4 regions of the Streptomyces sp. NPDC052079 genome follow, and region 1 is predicted to be linked to each of the others. Evidence: riboswitches for the same ligand, from Rfam matches in the RefSeq annotation. Region 1 holds a riboswitch; each other region holds the start of a gene.
The links. Region 1 has a riboswitch for cyclic di-AMP ahead of AB0L56_RS07275 (M23 family metallopeptidase). Riboswitches for the same ligand answer to the same signal wherever they lie in the genome.
Positions count from the first base shown of each region.

Region 2: another riboswitch for cyclic di-AMP. It lies ahead of AB0L56_RS22835 (transglycosylase family protein); the one in region 1 lies ahead of AB0L56_RS07275 (M23 family metallopeptidase).
Region 3: another riboswitch for cyclic di-AMP. It lies ahead of AB0L56_RS25440 (peptidoglycan DD-metalloendopeptidase family protein); the one in region 1 lies ahead of AB0L56_RS07275 (M23 family metallopeptidase).
Region 4: another riboswitch for cyclic di-AMP. It lies ahead of AB0L56_RS00415 (transglycosylase SLT domain-containing protein); the one in region 1 lies ahead of AB0L56_RS07275 (M23 family metallopeptidase).

Region 1 is NZ_JBFAWL010000002.1:586,184-590,376, forward strand. Features, by position in the region: gene AB0L56_RS07265 (dihydrofolate reductase family protein) at 24-1,157, shown strand; tRNA gene AB0L56_RS07270 (tRNA-Met) at 1,223-1,296, shown strand; cyclic di-AMP (ydaO/yuaA leader) riboswitch at 1,592-1,748, shown strand; gene AB0L56_RS07275 (M23 family metallopeptidase) at 1,760-2,779, shown strand; gene AB0L56_RS07280 (PrsW family intramembrane metalloprotease) at 2,883-4,193, opposite strand, start outside.
Region 2 is NZ_JBFAWL010000017.1:15,144-19,336, forward strand. Features, by position in the region: gene AB0L56_RS22825 (septum formation initiator family protein) at 1-152, opposite strand, end outside; gene eno (phosphopyruvate hydratase) at 304-1,590, opposite strand; gene AB0L56_RS22835 (transglycosylase family protein) at 1,859-2,551, opposite strand; cyclic di-AMP (ydaO/yuaA leader) riboswitch at 2,555-2,723, opposite strand; gene AB0L56_RS22840 (transglycosylase family protein) at 2,929-3,894, opposite strand; gene AB0L56_RS22845 (cytochrome P450) at 4,095-4,193, opposite strand, start outside.
Region 3 is NZ_JBFAWL010000021.1:50,767-54,959, forward strand. Features, by position in the region: partial or broken gene AB0L56_RS25430 (MBL fold metallo-hydrolase) at 1-196, opposite strand, end outside; gene AB0L56_RS25435 (SGNH/GDSL hydrolase family protein) at 462-1,247, opposite strand; gene AB0L56_RS25440 (peptidoglycan DD-metalloendopeptidase family protein) at 1,452-2,360, opposite strand; cyclic di-AMP (ydaO/yuaA leader) riboswitch at 2,365-2,526, opposite strand; gene AB0L56_RS25445 (tyrosine-protein phosphatase) at 2,979-3,776, shown strand; gene AB0L56_RS25450 (DUF6126 family protein) at 3,798-3,926, opposite strand; gene AB0L56_RS25455 (XRE family transcriptional regulator) at 3,923-4,193, opposite strand, start outside.
Region 4 is NZ_JBFAWL010000001.1:83,121-87,313, forward strand. Features, by position in the region: gene AB0L56_RS00405 (GNAT family N-acetyltransferase) at 1-618, opposite strand, end outside; gene AB0L56_RS00410 (HAD family hydrolase) at 841-1,713, shown strand; gene AB0L56_RS00415 (transglycosylase SLT domain-containing protein) at 1,677-2,165, opposite strand; cyclic di-AMP (ydaO/yuaA leader) riboswitch at 2,169-2,305, opposite strand; gene AB0L56_RS00420 (polyprenyl synthetase family protein) at 2,930-3,940, shown strand; gene AB0L56_RS00425 (DUF2092 domain-containing protein) at 4,184-4,193, shown strand, end outside.

The DNA of each region.
Region 1 (4,193 bases):
GCCGACCCTACCGGAGTGCGCCGATGCCCCATCCGTACGTCCTGCTGTCCGCCGCCGTCTCCCTCGACGGCTACCTGGACGACACCTCTCCCGAGCGGCTGCTGCTCTCCGGCCCGAACGACTTCGACCGGGTCGACGAGGTGCGGGCATCCGTGGACGCCATCCTGGTCGGCGCCGGTACGATCCGCGCCGACAATCCCCGGCTGCTGGTCAACTCGCCCGAGCGCCGCGCCGCCCGTCTCGCCGGGGGCCAGCCCGAGTATCCGCTCAAGGTCACCGTCAGCGGCTCCGGCGAGCTGGACCCGGCGGCGTTGTTCTGGCACACCGGCGGCGAGAAGGTCCTCTACACCACCGACAAGGGCGCCGAGCGCGCCCACGCCCTGGGCCTCGCCGCCGATGTCGTCCCGCTCGGCCCGGAGCTCGACTGGCGGCGCCTGCTGGAGCATCTGGGCACCGTGCGCGGGGTGCGGCGGCTGATGGTGGAGGGCGGCGGCCGCGTCCACACCCAGCTGCTCACCGAGGGCCTCGCGGACGAGCTCCAATTGGTGCTCGCCCCGCTGTTCGTCGGCGACGCGGACGCACCCCGGCTGTTCGGGCCCGGCTCCTACCAGGGCGGCCGGCTGCGGCTGGTGGAGACCCGCCCGATCGGCGATGTGGTCCTGATGCGCTACGAGCCCACGGCGCCCGGCACCGGCGCGCTGCCCGTCGCCGCCGACCACCGCTGGCTGGCCCTCGCCTGCGAGCTGGCCGCGCAGTGTCCGCCCTCGAAGACGGCGTTCAGTGTGGGTGCGGTGGTGGTGGCCGCGGACGGCACGGAGCTGGCGCGGGGCCACTCCCGGGAGGGCGGTGACCCGGTGGTGCACGCGGAGGAGGCCGCGCTCGCCAAGACCGATCCGGCCGATCCCCGGCTAGCGGGTGCCACCGTGTACTCCAGCCTGGAGCCGTGCGCCCGGCGCGCGTCGCGGCCGGCGCCCTGTGCGCGGCTGATCCTGGACGCGGGGATACGGCGGGTGGTCACGGCCTGGCGGGAGCCGGACACCTTTGTGGCCGGTGCCGACGGCAGCGCGGTCCTGGCGGCCGGGGGCGCCACCGTCGTCGTCCTGCCGGAGTACGAGGACCGCGCCAAGGCGCCGAACGTCCACTTGACCGGCCGCTGAGACGAACCGCACACGTAAATGGGTGTGCGGCATGTCCCGCGGATGGCATACACTGGTCTCAACGACGCGGGGTGGAGCAGCTCGGTAGCTCGCTGGGCTCATAACCCAGAGGTCGCAGGTTCAAATCCTGTCCCCGCTACTGAAGGCCGAGGGCCGGAATCCGAAAGGGTTCCGGCCCTCGGTGTTTTCGCATCGCCCCTCCCCTCATCACTTACTGTGAGCCAGCCGTCCCGCAGCGCATAACAGGTGACACACCGTCAGCAGTCGGCCCGCAGTCGAGCCGAGGTCAACTCGCCCGTTTTTGGGCGCTCCTGGCAGGTAAGTCCCCGCGAAAATCGTTAACGATCAAGAGGAACGGCTTGGAATCCGGCCCTCGCGTCTATTAACGTTCGATAACGCAGCGCGGTCGTCCCAGCCGTCACAGAAGTCGGCTCCGTGCGCACGCGCCGAATCCCGTAAGGGAACCGGGGAACCACCACCGTGGGGTGAGTCGTGTGGGTGCAGCCGTGGCAACACGGTTTGTATACGCGCGTAGGAGACCTTCCTGCTCCGAACCCGTCAGCTAACCCGGTAGGCGAAAGGAAGGAAAGGAGCGCGCCCACGTGGCGTCCAACCCGCCTGCCCCCGAGGCCCCGTTCAAGCCGAGCGACACCTTCGCCTACGGCGGTGTCCGCACCGACGAGGGCCCCTTCGAGGAGTGGAACCCCACCGCGGAGTCCATTCGCCCGGTACGTGGCCGGCACCGCGTCTCCAAGCAGCGCGGGGGAGGGCTCGCCCGCAGCTCCACCGTTCTCGGCGTCGGCGTCATAGCGGCGGTCGGCGCCGGCGGCATGGCCAGCGCCCAGCCCGGCAAGCCGCCGGTCTCCATCTCCGTGCCCGACCTCCCCAACGTGGGTTCCCTCATCTCCGACGAGGAAACGCCCGAGGGTTCGACCACCCCCCTCAGCAGCCTGGGCATGGCCACCGCCGAAGCCGAGCAGGGCACCGAGGGCGCCGGCGAGGCGCTGCGCACCCGGATCATGGCCCAGGTCGAGCAGCAGCAGAACCAGGCCGAGACCAAGGCCGCCGCCGAGGCCGCCGCCGCGGCCGAGAAGCAGGCTGCCGAGGCCGCCGCCAAGGCGGAGAAGGAGGCCAAGGCCAAGGCCGAGGCCGCCAAGAAGAAGGCGGAGGAGGAGGCCGCGAAGAAGGCCGAGGCCGAGCGCCTCGCCCAGCTGGCCAAGCAGTACACGCTGCCGACCTCCTCGTACACCATCTCCTCCACCTTCGGCCAGGCCGGCGCCTACTGGTCCTCCGGTCAGCACACCGGCCTCGACTTCGCCGCCCCCACCGGCACGCTGATCAAGGCCGTCCACACCGGCACGATCACCTCCGCCGGCTGGGACGGCTCCTACGGCTACAAGACCGTGCTGACCCTCGACGACGGCACCGAGATCTGGTACGCCCACCAGTCCTCCATCAGCGTCAGCGTCGGCCAGAAGGTCAACACCGGCGATGTGATCGGCCGCGTCGGCTCCACCGGCAACTCCACCGGTGCCCACCTCCACCTCGAGGTCCACTCCGGCGGCTCCTCCTCGGGCATCGACCCGATGGCGTGGCTGCAGAGCAAGGGCCTCACCCCCTGATCACCGCCGCCCCGATTCCTGCCGCTCCTGAACGCCGGCAGTCCCGACGACGACCCCCCGACGTCAGGGCTGCCGGTCAGGTGTTTCCGGGGACCTTCGCACGTCAGAAGCGGTGGGCGTCGGAGCCGTAGGCGGGGTAGGGATGCCCGTAGGGCGGGCTCCCGTGGGCGGGATGGCCGTACGGCGGATGCCCGTACGCCCCGTGCACCGGCCACGGCGTGGGAGCGACCGGAACCGGCGGTGCGGTGAGACGGGCCGCGTGGTCCAGGGCCGGACGCGCCGCACCCCGCCGGTGCCACAGCTCCAGCAGCAGCTCCCGTTCCCGGGGGACGAAGTCCGTCCCGGCCCGCCCCAGCCGGCCGCGGTGCCGCAGGAACGCCAGCGAGGTGGCGTACGCCTCGTACTGCGCGACCGCGCGCGCCGCCGGCTTTCCGCCGTACCGGCGCGCGTACCGCCGGGCGAGGCGCCGCGCCCGCATCGAGCCCAGGGCGAACGGCTCCGCCGGGGTGAGCCAGCCGGCCACCGCGTACGCGGGCAGCTCCGTCCGGACGGTCCGCAGCTCGCGCTGCCGCGTCCACACCACCAGCCAGGTCAGCAGCCCGAACGCCGGCACCATGAACGCCGCGTACACCGCGATGAAGCCGTACTGGCCGAGCGTGGTGGAGCCGTTCCACAGGGCGTGCATGCCCATCGCGAGGAGCAGACCGCACAGCGGAAGCAGCACGCGCCGGACCCGCTGCCGGTCCGTGGACAGCGCGGCGATGCCGAAGCCGATCCCGGTGAGCACGGTGAACAAGGGGTGCGCGAACGGCGACATGACGATCCGCACGAAGAAGGTCGCCGCGGTGACCGAGGCCACGCCGCTGTCGCCCGTGAGCTGGTCGGTGCCGTAGGCGGTGCCGAGGTAGAGGATGTTCTCCGTGAAGGCGAAGCCGGTGGCGGTGACCCCGGCTATCACCACACCGTCGAGGATCCCGGTGAAGTCCCGTCTGCGGAACAGGAAGACCAGGAGGACGGCCGCGGCCTTCGCTGACTCCTCCACGACCGGGGCTATGACGGTCGCCCCCAGCGTGTTGGCGCCGGTCGGGTCGGCGGTCGCCGTCGCTATCCACTGCGTGGCGAAACTGTTCGCCACGATCGCTATCAGCGCCGCTGCACACGCACCCCAGGCGAACGAGAACAGCAGGTTCCGCCAGGGGCCCGGCTCCACCCGGTCCAGCCAGCGGAAGGCCGCCATGAGCAGCGGCACGGGAAGGACGGCGAGACCCACTCCCACCAGGAATCCCTGGGTTCCCGTCTGCTCGCGGACCAGGGCGAGGATCACCAGACCGGACAGCGTGAGCAGGGTGATCAGCGTGCCGTAACGCACCCAGGGCCGCTGCCACCAGTGTGCGTGCCCCAGCGTTCCGCCGGG
Region 2 (4,193 bases), on a different contig from region 1:
GAGCAGAGCACCAGCGCGAGCAGCGCCGCCCGGCCGGTCAGCCGGGAGCGGCGGGCCTGCCGCCTGGTCTGCGAGCGGTAGACCCGGGCGGCGGTCTGCTCGCCGATCAGCCGGATCCTGGTCGCGGTGGAGAAACGGTCCCGGCCGGTCACGGAGTCGCGCTCCCGCACAGCACCGCCATGATCCCGCCTCTCGTCTCGCCGTCATACGCGTCTCGTTCACCGTCATACGCGCGTACGTCCCCGCACACGGTACGGGACCGAGTACGGGGACGTACGTACGACGCTGCCTGCGAACCGGCGCTCAGTCCTCGGAGCGGAACCGCGGGAACGCGCTGCGGCCGGCGTACACCGCGGCGTCGTCGAGGATCTCCTCGATGCGCAGCAGCTGGTTGTACTTGGCGACGCGCTCGGAGCGGGCCGGGGCCCCGGTCTTGATCTGGCCGCAGTTGGTGGCGACCGCGAGGTCGGCGATGGTGACGTCCTCGGTCTCGCCGGAGCGGTGGGACATCATGCACTTGAAGCCGTTGCGCTGGGCCAGCTCGACGGCGTCCAGGGTCTCGGTCAGCGAGCCGATCTGGTTGACCTTGACCAGCAGGGCGTTGGCGGCGCCCTCGTCGATGCCGCGCGCGAGACGCTCGGGGTTGGTGACGAACAGGTCGTCGCCGACGAGCTGGACCTTGTCACCGAGCTTGGCGGTGATGGTCTTCCAGCCCTCCCAGTCGTCCTCGAACAGCGGGTCCTCGATGGAGACGAGCGGGTACGCCTCGACGAGCTCGGCGTAGTACTCGGTCATCTCGGCGGCCGAGCGCGTCTTGCCCTCGAAGGTGTAGGAGCCGTCCTTGTAGAACTCGGAGGCGGCGACGTCGAGCGCGAGGGCGATCTGCTCGCCGGGGGTGTAGCCGGCTTCCCTGATGGCCTCGAGGATGAGGTCGAGGGCCTCACGGTTGGAGCCGAGGTTGGGGGCGAAGCCGCCCTCGTCGCCGAGGCCGGTGGCCAGGCCCTTGCTCTTCAGGACCTTCTTCAGCGTGTGGTAGACCTCGGCGCCCCAGCGCAGGGCCTCGGAGAAGGACTCCGCGCCGATCGGGGCGATCATGAACTCCTGGATGTCCACGTTGGAGTCGGCGTGCGAGCCGCCGTTCAGGATGTTCATCATCGGCACCGGCAGCAGATGCGCGTTCGGACCGCCCAGGTAGCGGAACAGCGGAAGGTCGGAGGCCTCGGAGGCGGCGTGGGCGACGGCGAGCGAGACGCCGAGGATGGCGTTGGCGCCCAGGGAGCCCTTGTTGTCGGTGGCGTCCAGGTCGAACATCGCCTGGTCGATCAGGCGCTGCTCCGTGGCGTCGTAGCCGACGAGCTCCGGGCCGATCTGCTCGATGACGGCCAGTACGGCCTTCTCGACGCCCTTGCCCAGGTAACGGTTGGCATCGCCGTCACGGAGTTCGATGGCCTCGAAGGCGCCGGTGGAGGCGCCGGACGGGACGGCGGCACGACCCGTGCTGCCGTCGTCGAGGCCGACCTCGACCTCGACCGTGGGGTTGCCTCGGGAGTCCAGGATTTCCCGGGCTACGACGACGTCGATGGACGGCACGAGCATCTCCTTCTTGGATGTGACGCGGGTGAGCAAGGCCACGGAGGTCTTGCGAGACCGAGCCTAACCGGCTCCGGGCGATCGGCCATCCGGCCGCTCACCCCATGGACAGAACCGAGCGTAGATTGTTTTTGATCGGAACAAAGGCGGTTCCGGAAACCCCGACCGGAAAGTCTTCCCCCGCGCATGACCCCGCCCCGGTGCGTACGGGGGATGACGCACCGGGGCGGGGAGCCCGTGGGGACGGGGAGGGACCTGCGGCGTTGCCCTACTTCAGGTGCAGCTGCTGGCCCGGGTAGATGAGGTCGGCGTCCTGGACGATGTCGTCGTTCAGCTTGAACAGCTCAGCCCAGCCGCCCTTGACGTCGTGCTCCTCGGCGATGGAGCTGAGGGTGTCGCCCTTGACGACCTTGTACTCGCCGTCGCCCTTCTCGACCTTCTTGCCGGTGGGGGTGGTGACGGTCTTCTTCTCGGCCTTCGGCTCGGCCTGCTTCTCGGCGGCCGGGCGCTCGGTGGAGCGCGAGGCCTTCTGCTCGGTCTCGCGGGGCTGGGTGTTCTGCGCGGAGCCGGCCGAGTCGCCGGTGTAGGCGGCGTTGGAGAGGCCCTTGCCGCAGACCGGCCAGGCGCCCTTGCCCTGGCCCGCCAGGACCTTCTCGGCGATCTCGATCTGCTGGGCCTTGGTGGCATGGTCAGCGCTGGGGGCGTACTTCGTGCCGCCGTAGCCGGCCCAGGTGGAGGCGGAGAACTGCAGACCGCCGTAGTAACCGTTGCCGGTGTTGATGGACCAGTTGCCGCCGGACTCGCACTGGGCGACGGCGTCCCACTCGGACGCGGTGGCGGCGGAGGCGCTGCCGGCCGCCATCAGCGGGGCGGCGACGGCGGCGGAGGCGACACCGGCGATGGTCATCGCGCGGGTGCCCTTGGACGGACGACGGTGCTTGCCCTTGCCGGAAAACAGCATGGTGGATCCCCTCACCGACGCCTGCGAGGTGAGCTGTCGGGTTCGGGCCGGTTGAGTTGCCCGGCCGCGTCCCTCCCGGGAGGCGGCTTCACCCCAAGCCCGAACCGGTGTCAATCACCGGAAAGGGCACTTACCTTGGGTCCCCCGCTCCTGCCTACGGCGCATGACGCGACGACTGTTCCCGTGCTGCCGCTGGCAGGATTCGGCGTGGCGGCAGCCGGGGCCCGCGATGGCGAGCGGTCACGACCGTAGACACGCGATTCACGGAATATCAAAGAGGATCAGCGCTTCTGAGACCTATCTCTCACGGCCTTTACACCGGACATTCGGCGCGAATCATGCCGTCAACCGGCCCCGCGTCCGGGCGATTTCGGATGTCACTTTTCGCCCGCTTCGGTCCCGACCTCGAGCTCCTGACCCGGCAGGATGTAGTCCGGGTCGGCGCCGATGAGCTGGGCGTTGACGGCGTACAGCGCACGCCATCCGCCGTCGACCGCAAGGGAGTCGGCGATGGACGAGAGGTTGTCCCCGGAGTCCACGGTGTAGGAGCCGCCGGTGCTGCCCCAGGCGTCGAGACCGCGCGCGTGCCGGCCGGACGACTCGGACGCACGCTCCTCGTCCTCACCCTCCTCGGCGCCGGCGCCGCGGTGGCGACCGGTTCCCTCGTCACCACTGTCCGCTGAAGAACCGCCGCTCTGCACCGTCTTGTCCGGCTTGTCACCGTCGGGGGTGGCAGAGGGGGAGGCACTGACGTCCGCACTCTTGTCGCCACCGTCGCTGCCCGAAGGGGCGTCCGATTCAGTCGACCTGCCGGATTCATACGATGCGCCGCCGGCGCCCTCCGGCGTCTTGTCCTTTCCGTCCGCACCGGACGACGGGTCGGCCGTGGCCGACGGAGAGGCGGAAGCGGATGCGTCGCCGGAGTCCGGCGAGGCGGACGTACCCGTGTCGACGTCGGCCGCGGGAGCGTTCTGCTCCAGGCCCGCGAGCAGGCCGCAGGTGCGCCATGCTCCGACACCCTGGTCGGCGAGGATCGCCTCGGCGACGGCTATCTGCTGATTGCGGCTGGCCTGGTCGGCGCTCGGCGCATAGTCCAGGCCGCCGTACTTCTCCCAGTCGTCCTGGGTCAACTGCAGGCCGCCGTAGTACCCGTTGCCGCTGTTCTCGCTCCAGGAACCACCGCTCTCGCACTCGGCGACCCGGTCCCAGGTGGAGCCGTCGGCCGCGCTGGCGCTGCCGGCCGCGAGGAGCGGGATCGCGATGGCGGAGCCGGTCACTCCGGCCGCGACGAGGAGAGCCGGAGCCTGGCGGGGGCGGCGGTGCCGACCGTTCCCGGAGAGCATGCGAAGACCTTTCACACGACAGCGATGAACCGGCGCGGCGAAGGAGCCCGAGACGGAGCGCCGCACTTGAAGGGTGAAGGTATCGGCAGTCGATCACTTGTCACAAGTTAATGCCGCGCAGATCACGTGAAGATCACAGAGTTGAGCGCGTGTCACGTTTGCGCTGGCCCGAGCGGGGGCAAAGACCGGAGCCCGGTCCGTCACTTTTGCGGTGGGGTGAATTCCACCGGAAGTGTGCGCAGTCCGCGCATAATGAGCCCGCCGCGCCACCGGAGTTCGTCCGGTTCGACCGCCAGCCT
Region 3 (4,193 bases), on a different contig from region 1:
CCAGGAACTGCTTGGCCATGTCCCATCCCGACCCGGAGGGACGCGTACGGGCCTGCCCGCCCGGGTTCTGGAACACGCCGTTCGCGAAGTGCGGGGACCTGCGGATCCGCGCCAGGCGCTCACCGGCCGGCTCCGCGCCGAAGGCCGGCAGCCGCAGGGCGGTCAGCCTCGCCCGGGGGGCGGAAGAAGCGGCCACGGTACCTCCAGATGAAGTCGATCGGAGTGTCCATTATGTGCGGTGGCTCCGCGGACGGGGGCAGTTGTGGAAACAGCCCCCGCGCCCCCAAAGGGGCGCGGGCAACTGCGCGACCAGCCACCCGTACACGCCCCCGCGCGCCAAGCCCCACGCGGACCTCAAGACGCCGCGAGCGCAGCACCCCAAAAGGGGCGCGGGGAACTGCGCGACCAGCCACGCACCACCCACACACGCCCCGCGCGCCCAGCACCCCGCGAACCGCGCCTCACGCCACCTTCGCGATCCGCGACCGGATGTCCTCCGGGGACAGCGTCCCCTTCGCCGTGACGTGGTCGCCCGACGACTCCCCCCGCAGGCGGCGGCCGATCCACGGGACCAGATACTCCCGCGCCCAGTGGACGTCGTCCCGCCGGATCTCCAACGTGCCGCGAGGCGGCAGCGGCGGCCACGGCTGCTCCGGGTCCGCGGGCACCTTCAGGCCGAGGGCGAGGCCCGCGCGCAGCGCGACGCGGGTGTGGCCCTCGGGCGAGAGGTGCAGCCGGTCGGCGTCCCAGGCCCTGCGGTCCTGGACGCTCTTGAGGGACCACAGGTCCAGCACCGTGCAGCCGTAGCGGTCGGCGATGGCCCGTACGTGCCCGTTGTACGTGGCGATCTTGCCGCGCAGATGCCTGAGCACGGGGACGCCGCGGGTGTCGAACCCGGTCGTCACCAGGACCGTGCCGCACACGGCGGTGAGGGCGGCGATCGCCTGCTCGAAGCGCTCGGCGACCTCGTCCGGGTCGGTGCCCGGACGGAGGATGTCGTTGCCGCCCGCGCAGAACGAGACCAGGTCGGGGGCGAGTTCGACCGCCACCGGGAGCTGGTCCGCCATGATCTGGTCCAGCAGCTTTCCGCGCACCGCGAGATTGGTGTACTCGAAGTCCCCCTCGGGCCGGCGGTCGGCGAGAAGCACGGCGAACCGGTCGGCCCAGCCGACGAACGCCCCGTCGGGGCCGGGGTCACCCACGCCCTCGGTGAAGCTGTCCCCCACCGCCACGTACGACCCGATCACTCTTCTGCTGTCATTCTTCGAATCGTCTGCCACGGCAGATCATGATTCACCGTGGAATGTGACCTACGCGACCGTAGGCGAGCGTTGACGTGCGGTGAGATAAGCCACTCTCAGAATGTCGCCCGGTCCGGAATACACCGGAGGCCGGACCCGTGGATGGGGTCCGGCCTTCGGTGCGCGTGTCAGGAAGGTTGCCGCAGGGGGTCAGATGGAGACGCCCTTGGAGCGGAGGTAGGAGAGCGGGTCCACGTCCGAGCCGTAGTTCGGGGTGGTGCGGATCTCGAAGTGCAGGTGCGGGCCGGTCGAGTTGCCGGTGGAGCCGGAGAGACCGACCTGCTGGCCGGCGCTCACGGTCTGGCCGGCCGAGACCGACAGCGAGGACAGGTGGGCGTACTGGGCGTAGTGGCCGTCGCTGAGCTGGATGACGACCTGGTTGCCGTACGCGCCGGCCCAGCCCGCGGAGACGACCGTGCCGGAGCCGACGGCCTTCAGGGAGGTGCCGGTCGGGACGCTGAAGTCGACACCGGTGTGGTAGCCGCTGGACCACATGCCGCCGGCCACCTTGTAGGCGGTGCCGATGCCGCCGCCGGGCACCGGGGAGCTGTAACCGGAGGCGGCCGGGGAGGACGGCTGCGGCTGCTCGGCCGGCTGCTGCGCCGGCTGCTCGGCGGGCTTCTCGGCCTTCGCCGCGGCAGGCTTCGGAGACGCCGGCGCAGTGGACTTCTTCGGCGTGGCCTTGGCGGCCTCACCGTCGATGGTGAGCTTCAGACCGGGGTGGATGAGTGCCGGGTCGTCGCCGACGGCCTCGCGGTTGTCCGCGTAGAGCTGCTTCCAGCCGCCGTCGACGTTCTCCGTCTCCGCGATCTTCGCCAGGTAGTCGCCGGCCTTCACGGTGTACGTGCGGACCTGGTCGCTCTTTTCGGCGGTGGCCTCGTGGCCGCCGGCGGAAAGGGACTGGACGGCCTTTTCGGGGGCCGCCTGCGGCGTGGCGGCGTTCGCGCCGGTGGCGCCGAGAAGCGGCAGGGCGAGTGCGGCGCCACCGGTTCCGGCGACGGCGATGGAGCGGGTGAAACGCTGAGCCTTGGGACGGCGGTGCTTACCCTTCGCGGGCATGACGAATTCCTCTCCGGCGCCTGCGAGGTGAGCTGTCGGGTTCGGACTGGAGATGTCCGGCCGCGATATCACGCGACTTAACCCCAAGCCGTTCCGGAGACCGGAACAGGCAGTCTTACCTGTGGGTCCCCCGCTCCTGCCGTACACGGGTCAGTGTGTGCGGGCTCCGGGCGGCGGCAGGATTAGGCGTCCGTCCGGATCGGTCGTGAACGTAAGCGACCCGGATGCGACGGGACAAGCGGCAGTTCGCCGCGAAGGTGCTTTTTCCGTGATCCACAGGAGGAATTGACGTCACCGAGCGTCAATCGTGATGCAGAGGGCCCACGAATTCCCTTGTTATTGCGCTTGATTACGTGAGCATGGCGATAACACATCGTCACGGATATGACGCTGCTCACGCACCCCACTCCCATTTCTCCTGCTTTGGTGGCATGTTATAGCGAAGCGACCTAATCGGACACAACGCCTCAATCATGCGATCACAGGCATGCGCATCCTGGGCGCCTGGGCGGCCGGGCCACGCCTGTGGAGAACTCATTGCCCCAGGCAGGCATGTCGTATCGTCAGGTGATGCCCGCCGACGAGCAGCGGCGGCGGCGCCGAGTGGGAGGAGTCCCCGTGACGCAGCAGATCCCGTCGACCGAACCCGAGCTGGCCGGAGTACGCAACTTCCGCGACGTGGGCGGACTGCCGACCGTGGACGGTCGGCGGGTGCGGCACGGGGTGCTGTTCCGCAGCGGTCACCTGGCCCATGCGACCGCCGAGGACGCCGTCTTCCTGTCCTCGCTCGGGCTGCACACGATCTTCGACTTCCGCAACGCGGCGGACCAGAAGCTGGAGGGGCCGGACGTCGAACTGCCGGGCGTGCGCAATCTGAACCTGCCGCTCAGCGACCCGGCCGACGGCGCCGAGTTCTGGAAGATGGTCCGCGACGGCGACCTGGACCAGCTGCGCTCGGTCCTCGCGGACGGCAAGGGCGCGGACCGGATGATCACCTCCTACCGGATGATCATCACGGAGCGCACCGCCGAGCACGCCCAGGTGCTGCGCTCGCTCGCCGAGGACAGCGTCCCCGTGCTGATGCACTGCGCGGCGGGCAAGGACCGTGCGGGACTGTCCGTGGCGGTGACGCTGCTCGCGCTGGGCGTCGAGCGGGACGCGATCGTCGACGACTACCTCAAGTCCAACGCCAAGCACCGCCGTTACAAGGTGCACCGCAGCGGCAGCTCCGCCTCGGCCTACTCCTCCGAGGTCATGGAGCTGCTCAGCCCGCTGTTCGACGCCCGGGCGGAGTACCTGTCGGCCGCCTTCGAGACGGTGGAGGAGACCTGGGGCGGGGTCGACGCCTATCTGGAGCAGGGGCTCGGCCTCACCCCCGGGGCCCGGGAGCGGCTGCGCGAGCGCATGCTCGACTGAGGCGGGCACCCGCCCCGGCGTCTACTTCTTGGGGGCTATCTCGAACAGGAAGTAGATGAAGGCCGCGAAGAGGTGCCCCACCACCACGTAGATGAACAGCCGCACCCACAGGGCCCGTGGGAACTTCTCCTCCATGTCCTTACCAGTCATGTCGCTTCTCCGTGGATCGGGCCCAGGCACAGCGCGGCCGTGGGACTCTGCAGCAGGGTGTGGACGAACAGCAGTTCGACCCCGTCGGGGTCGGCTGCGGCAATACGGTGCGGGGTCAGCGAGTCGAAGTGCGCGCTGTCGCCCGGGGCGAGCCGGTGCAGGACGTCCCCCAGGCGCAGCAGCAGCCGGCCCTTGAGGACGTACAGCCACTCCTCGCCGGGATGGACGCGCACGATGTCGCCCTGGGAGCCGTGCGGCACATGGACC
Region 4 (4,193 bases), on a different contig from region 1:
CCACTCCTGCGCGAACCGGTCGCGGCGGCCCGTCCTGCGGTACTGCGCCGACTTCCACGCGACGAGCGCCCGCAGCGCGGCCGGGTCGCGTTCGTCGAAGACGAACCGCACGGGTCCGGCCTGGCGGCCCAGCCTGCGCTCCTTGGCCAGCGTGGTCTTCAGGAACTTCGGCGACTGGGTGCGCAGCACCGACTCATAGGTCTCGTAGCCCTTCTCCACGTCGATGACGAAGCTGGCATGCTCCTCGGCCGCGTGCGGCGCGAACAGTTCCTGTCCGGCCTCCAGGTTGTCGAAGGCGAAGCTCGACAACGAGCAGGCCCGCAGCAGTTCACCGGTCTCCAGGACGGCACCGGGAGCCAGCACCGCGCCCTGGCAGTCCGACACCCCGAGCCCGATCGCCCGGCCCTGTCCCGCCACGCCCCGCTCGTAGGGCAGGAAGCCCGCAGGTTCCGCCCCTTCGTACAGCACGGCCACCCGGGCCCCGGGCCGCACCCGGCCCACGGCGGTGGCGAACTCCGGTTCCATGAAAGGGCTGCGTGGTGCGTCCATCGCGGCACGTAATGCGCGCCAGCGCTCCCGTTCCCCCTCGCCCAGCTCCTCCGGCCTCAGCACGCGCATGCGTCCACTGCTCACCTGACCCCCCGATCAAGTCCCCCCTGGACTCTTGGAAGGTACCGCCCGAGCCCACCGGGGCGGTAGATAGCGGACGATGTTCTTGCCAAACGGTGAAAGAGTCCTCAACCGGTCCTTACCCGGTGATGACGGAAGGAGAACCGCGCCGAAAGCGAGCGGATACGGGCATGGTGAATCGGACGGTCGCGTTGTCCGTATTCTCTGATCATGGCCGCACCCACCGCTTTCTCACTCATCGCCACCGACCTGGACGGGACGCTGCTGCGCGGCGACGACACCCTGTCCGACCGGTCCCTCGCCGCGCTCGCGCGGGCGGAGCGGGCCGGTGCCCGGCACCTCGTCGTGACGGGGCGTCCCGCCCCCAGGGTGCGGCCGCTTCTGGACGACCTCGGTTGCACGGGGCTCGCGGTGTGCGGACAGGGCGCGCAGGTGTACGACGCCGGCGCGCACCGGCTGCTGTGGTCCGTCAGGCTGGACCGGGAACTGGCGGAGACCGCCCTCGGCAAGATCGAGGCCGAGGTGGGGGAGGTGTACGCCGCGGTCGACCAGGACGGGGTCGACGGGCTGACGCTGATCGAGCCGGGGTATCTGATGCCGCATCCGACGCTGCCCGCGGTGCGGATCGAGCGGCGGCGTGATCTGTGGGAGCGGCCGATCAGCAAGGTGCTGCTGCGCCACCCGCATCTGTCCGACGACGCGTTGGCGGCGGCGGCGCGTGCGGTGGTCGGTTCGCTGGCGACGGTCACCATGTCGGGACCCGGAACCGTGGAGCTCCAGCCGTGCGGGGTGACCAAGGCGACCGGCCTGGCGCTGGCCGCCGAGCACCTGGGGCTGAGCCCGGAGCGGACGGTCGCCTTCGGCGACATGCCCAACGACATCCCCATGTTCGACTGGGCGGCGCACGGGGTCGCCATGGCCAACGCGCATCCCGAGCTGAAGGCGGTGGCCGACGAGGTCACCACGTCGAACGAGGACGACGGCGTGGCCGTCGTCCTCGAGCGACTGTTCGGTGGGCCGGCCGTGGTCGGCCGTCAGCGCCCGGCTCAGTACGCGCCGAAGACGTTGTCGATCGAGCCGTAGCGGTCGGCGGCGTAGTTGCAGGCCGCCGTGATGTTCGCGACCGGGTCGTACGGGTCGAAGGCGGTGCCGGGCACGTGGTACGCCTGGAAGGTCGGGTCGATGACCTGCAGCAGGCCCTTCGACGGGGTGCCCTTGGCGGCGTTGGAGTCCCACAGGTTGATGGCGGTCGGGTTGCCGGAGGACTCGCGCATGATGTTGCGGTGGATGCCCTCGTAGGAGCCCGGGATGCCGTGCTGCGCCATGACGTCCAGCGACTCGCGGATCCAGCCGTCGAGGTTGTTCGGGTAAGCCGTCGTGGAAGCGGCGGTCGGGGTGGCCGTCTGGGTGGCCGCGGAGGCGGTGGTGGCGCCGAACAGCGGGAGGGCGACCACGGCGACGCCGGTACCGGCGACGGCGAGGGTGCGGGCGATGCGGCGGTTGCCGAAGCGACGCAGCTGACCGGAAACGGACATGTCTGGGTTCCTCTCCTACGCCTGCGAGGTGAGCTGTCGGGTTCGGGCGGGAGAGTGCCCGGCCGTGCCCCTGGAGGCATGGCTTCACCCCAAGGCCCTGTCGTCCCGCTCCCGCCCGCCCGTTCGGGCGGAGGACGGGAATGGGAGGACAGGACCCCGCCGTTCCGGCGCGTGGCCGGGCCGGCGGCTTACCTGGGTCCCCCGCTCCTGCCGTGTGTGAGTTGGTCGGTGGGTGTCATGCGGGCGGTGGCAGGATTCGGCGTCCGCCCGGCAGGCCCGGAACGTATGCGAGAGCACATGGAGGGAACAAGTGCGGGTGTCACGCAATCAGCCCTTTGATCTTGGATCGGGTGATTTGGGGTGCTTGATCCTTTGCGGGTGCCAACGGTCAACTCGGTTTCGTGGGAGGGAAAAACGCCGATCGGGCCAGGTGGTGGACGCGGCGGGCGGCACGTGACCGACTTCACTCACCGCGAGCCCAGGGACCATTTACCGCCAAGAGGAATTCGCTTGCTAATTCCGGCAAATCGGACGGACGTCCGGGCAGGATGGTTGACAGGGCGTTACGTCCGGGAAGGTGGCACATTGTCCGTTGTTATCAACCGGTCAAAAGCACTCCGCTCCCGATCCGGTGCCGCCCTGCCGGTAACCCCGGGTGCTGGCGGTGATCGAAACGTGACCGGATACGCTGACTTGAGTGATGGCAGCGACGTATCGACATTCCGCGTAACCGCCAGTGGACACCAGCAGACAGGAGACCCCTCGTGACCGTCGTCGGGCCGTTCGGGCTGAGCGTGCGGGACCAGGCTCTGGAAGCCGATGTCCAGGCCGGAATGACGGCTGTCGAGGAAGGGCTGATCGAGGCCACCAAGAGTGAGGTCCCCTTCATCACCGGTGCCGCCCAGCATCTGGTGCGGGCCGGCGGCAAGCGCTTCCGTCCGCTGCTGGTGATGCTCGCCGCCCAGTTCGGCGACCCCTACGCGCCCGGCATCGTGCCGTCCGCCGTGGTGGTGGAGCTCACCCACCTGGCCACGCTCTACCACGACGACGTGATGGACGAGGCCGAGGTCCGGCGCGGTGTCGACAGTGCGAACGCCCGCTGGGGCAACTCCGTCGCGGTCCTCACCGGCGACTTCCTCTTCGCCCGGGCCTCGCACATCCTGGCCGACCTCGGACCGGAGGCGGTCCGGGTGCAGGCCGAGGCGTTCGAACGGCTGGTCACCGGGCAGATCCTGGAGACCGCGGGACCGCAGGACGGCCGCGACCCCGTCGACCACTACCTGGACGTGCTCGGCGGCAAGACCGGATCGCTGGTCGCCGTCTCCTGCCGCTTCGGCGCGATGATGTCCGGCGCCGACGAGACGGTCGTGGACGTGCTCACCCAGTACGGCGAGCGGCTCGGCGTCGCCTTCCAGCTCGCCGACGACGTCCTGGACATCGCCTCCGACTCCAGCGAGTCCGGCAAGACCCCCGGCACCGACCTGCGCGAGGGCATCGCCACGCTGCCCGTGCTGCGGCTGCGCGAGCGGGCGGCCCGGCTGGGACTGGCCGAGGACATCGCCCTGTGCGAGCTGCTGGACTCCGACCTCACCGACGACGCCCGGCACGCCGAGGCGCTGCGGCTGCTGCGCGGGCACCCCGCGCTGGAGCAGGCCCGCCGGGACACCGTGCGGTACGCCGAGGAGGCGCGCGCCGCGCTGGCCCCGCTGCGAGAGTGCGAGGCCAAGGCGGCACTCGTGCAGCTGTGCGACGCGGTGGTGCACCGCGCCGGCTGAGCCCGGCCGGGCCCGAACTGCCCCGCGCCCCCTACTGGTCGGGGGAGAAAACCACCTCGCGTGTCATACCGGAGCAGTACACGGAGTTGCGTCCGGGGTCTGACGCTTCCGCATGCCGTATTTGGTCAGATGGACCAGACGGACAACACCACGTCTCACCGGTTCGGGTGAGAATGGCGGCTCAGGGTGAGACTGGTGCAAGGACACGAGACGGAAGCCGCCGCCGACCACGGAGGGCATCACATGGCACCGT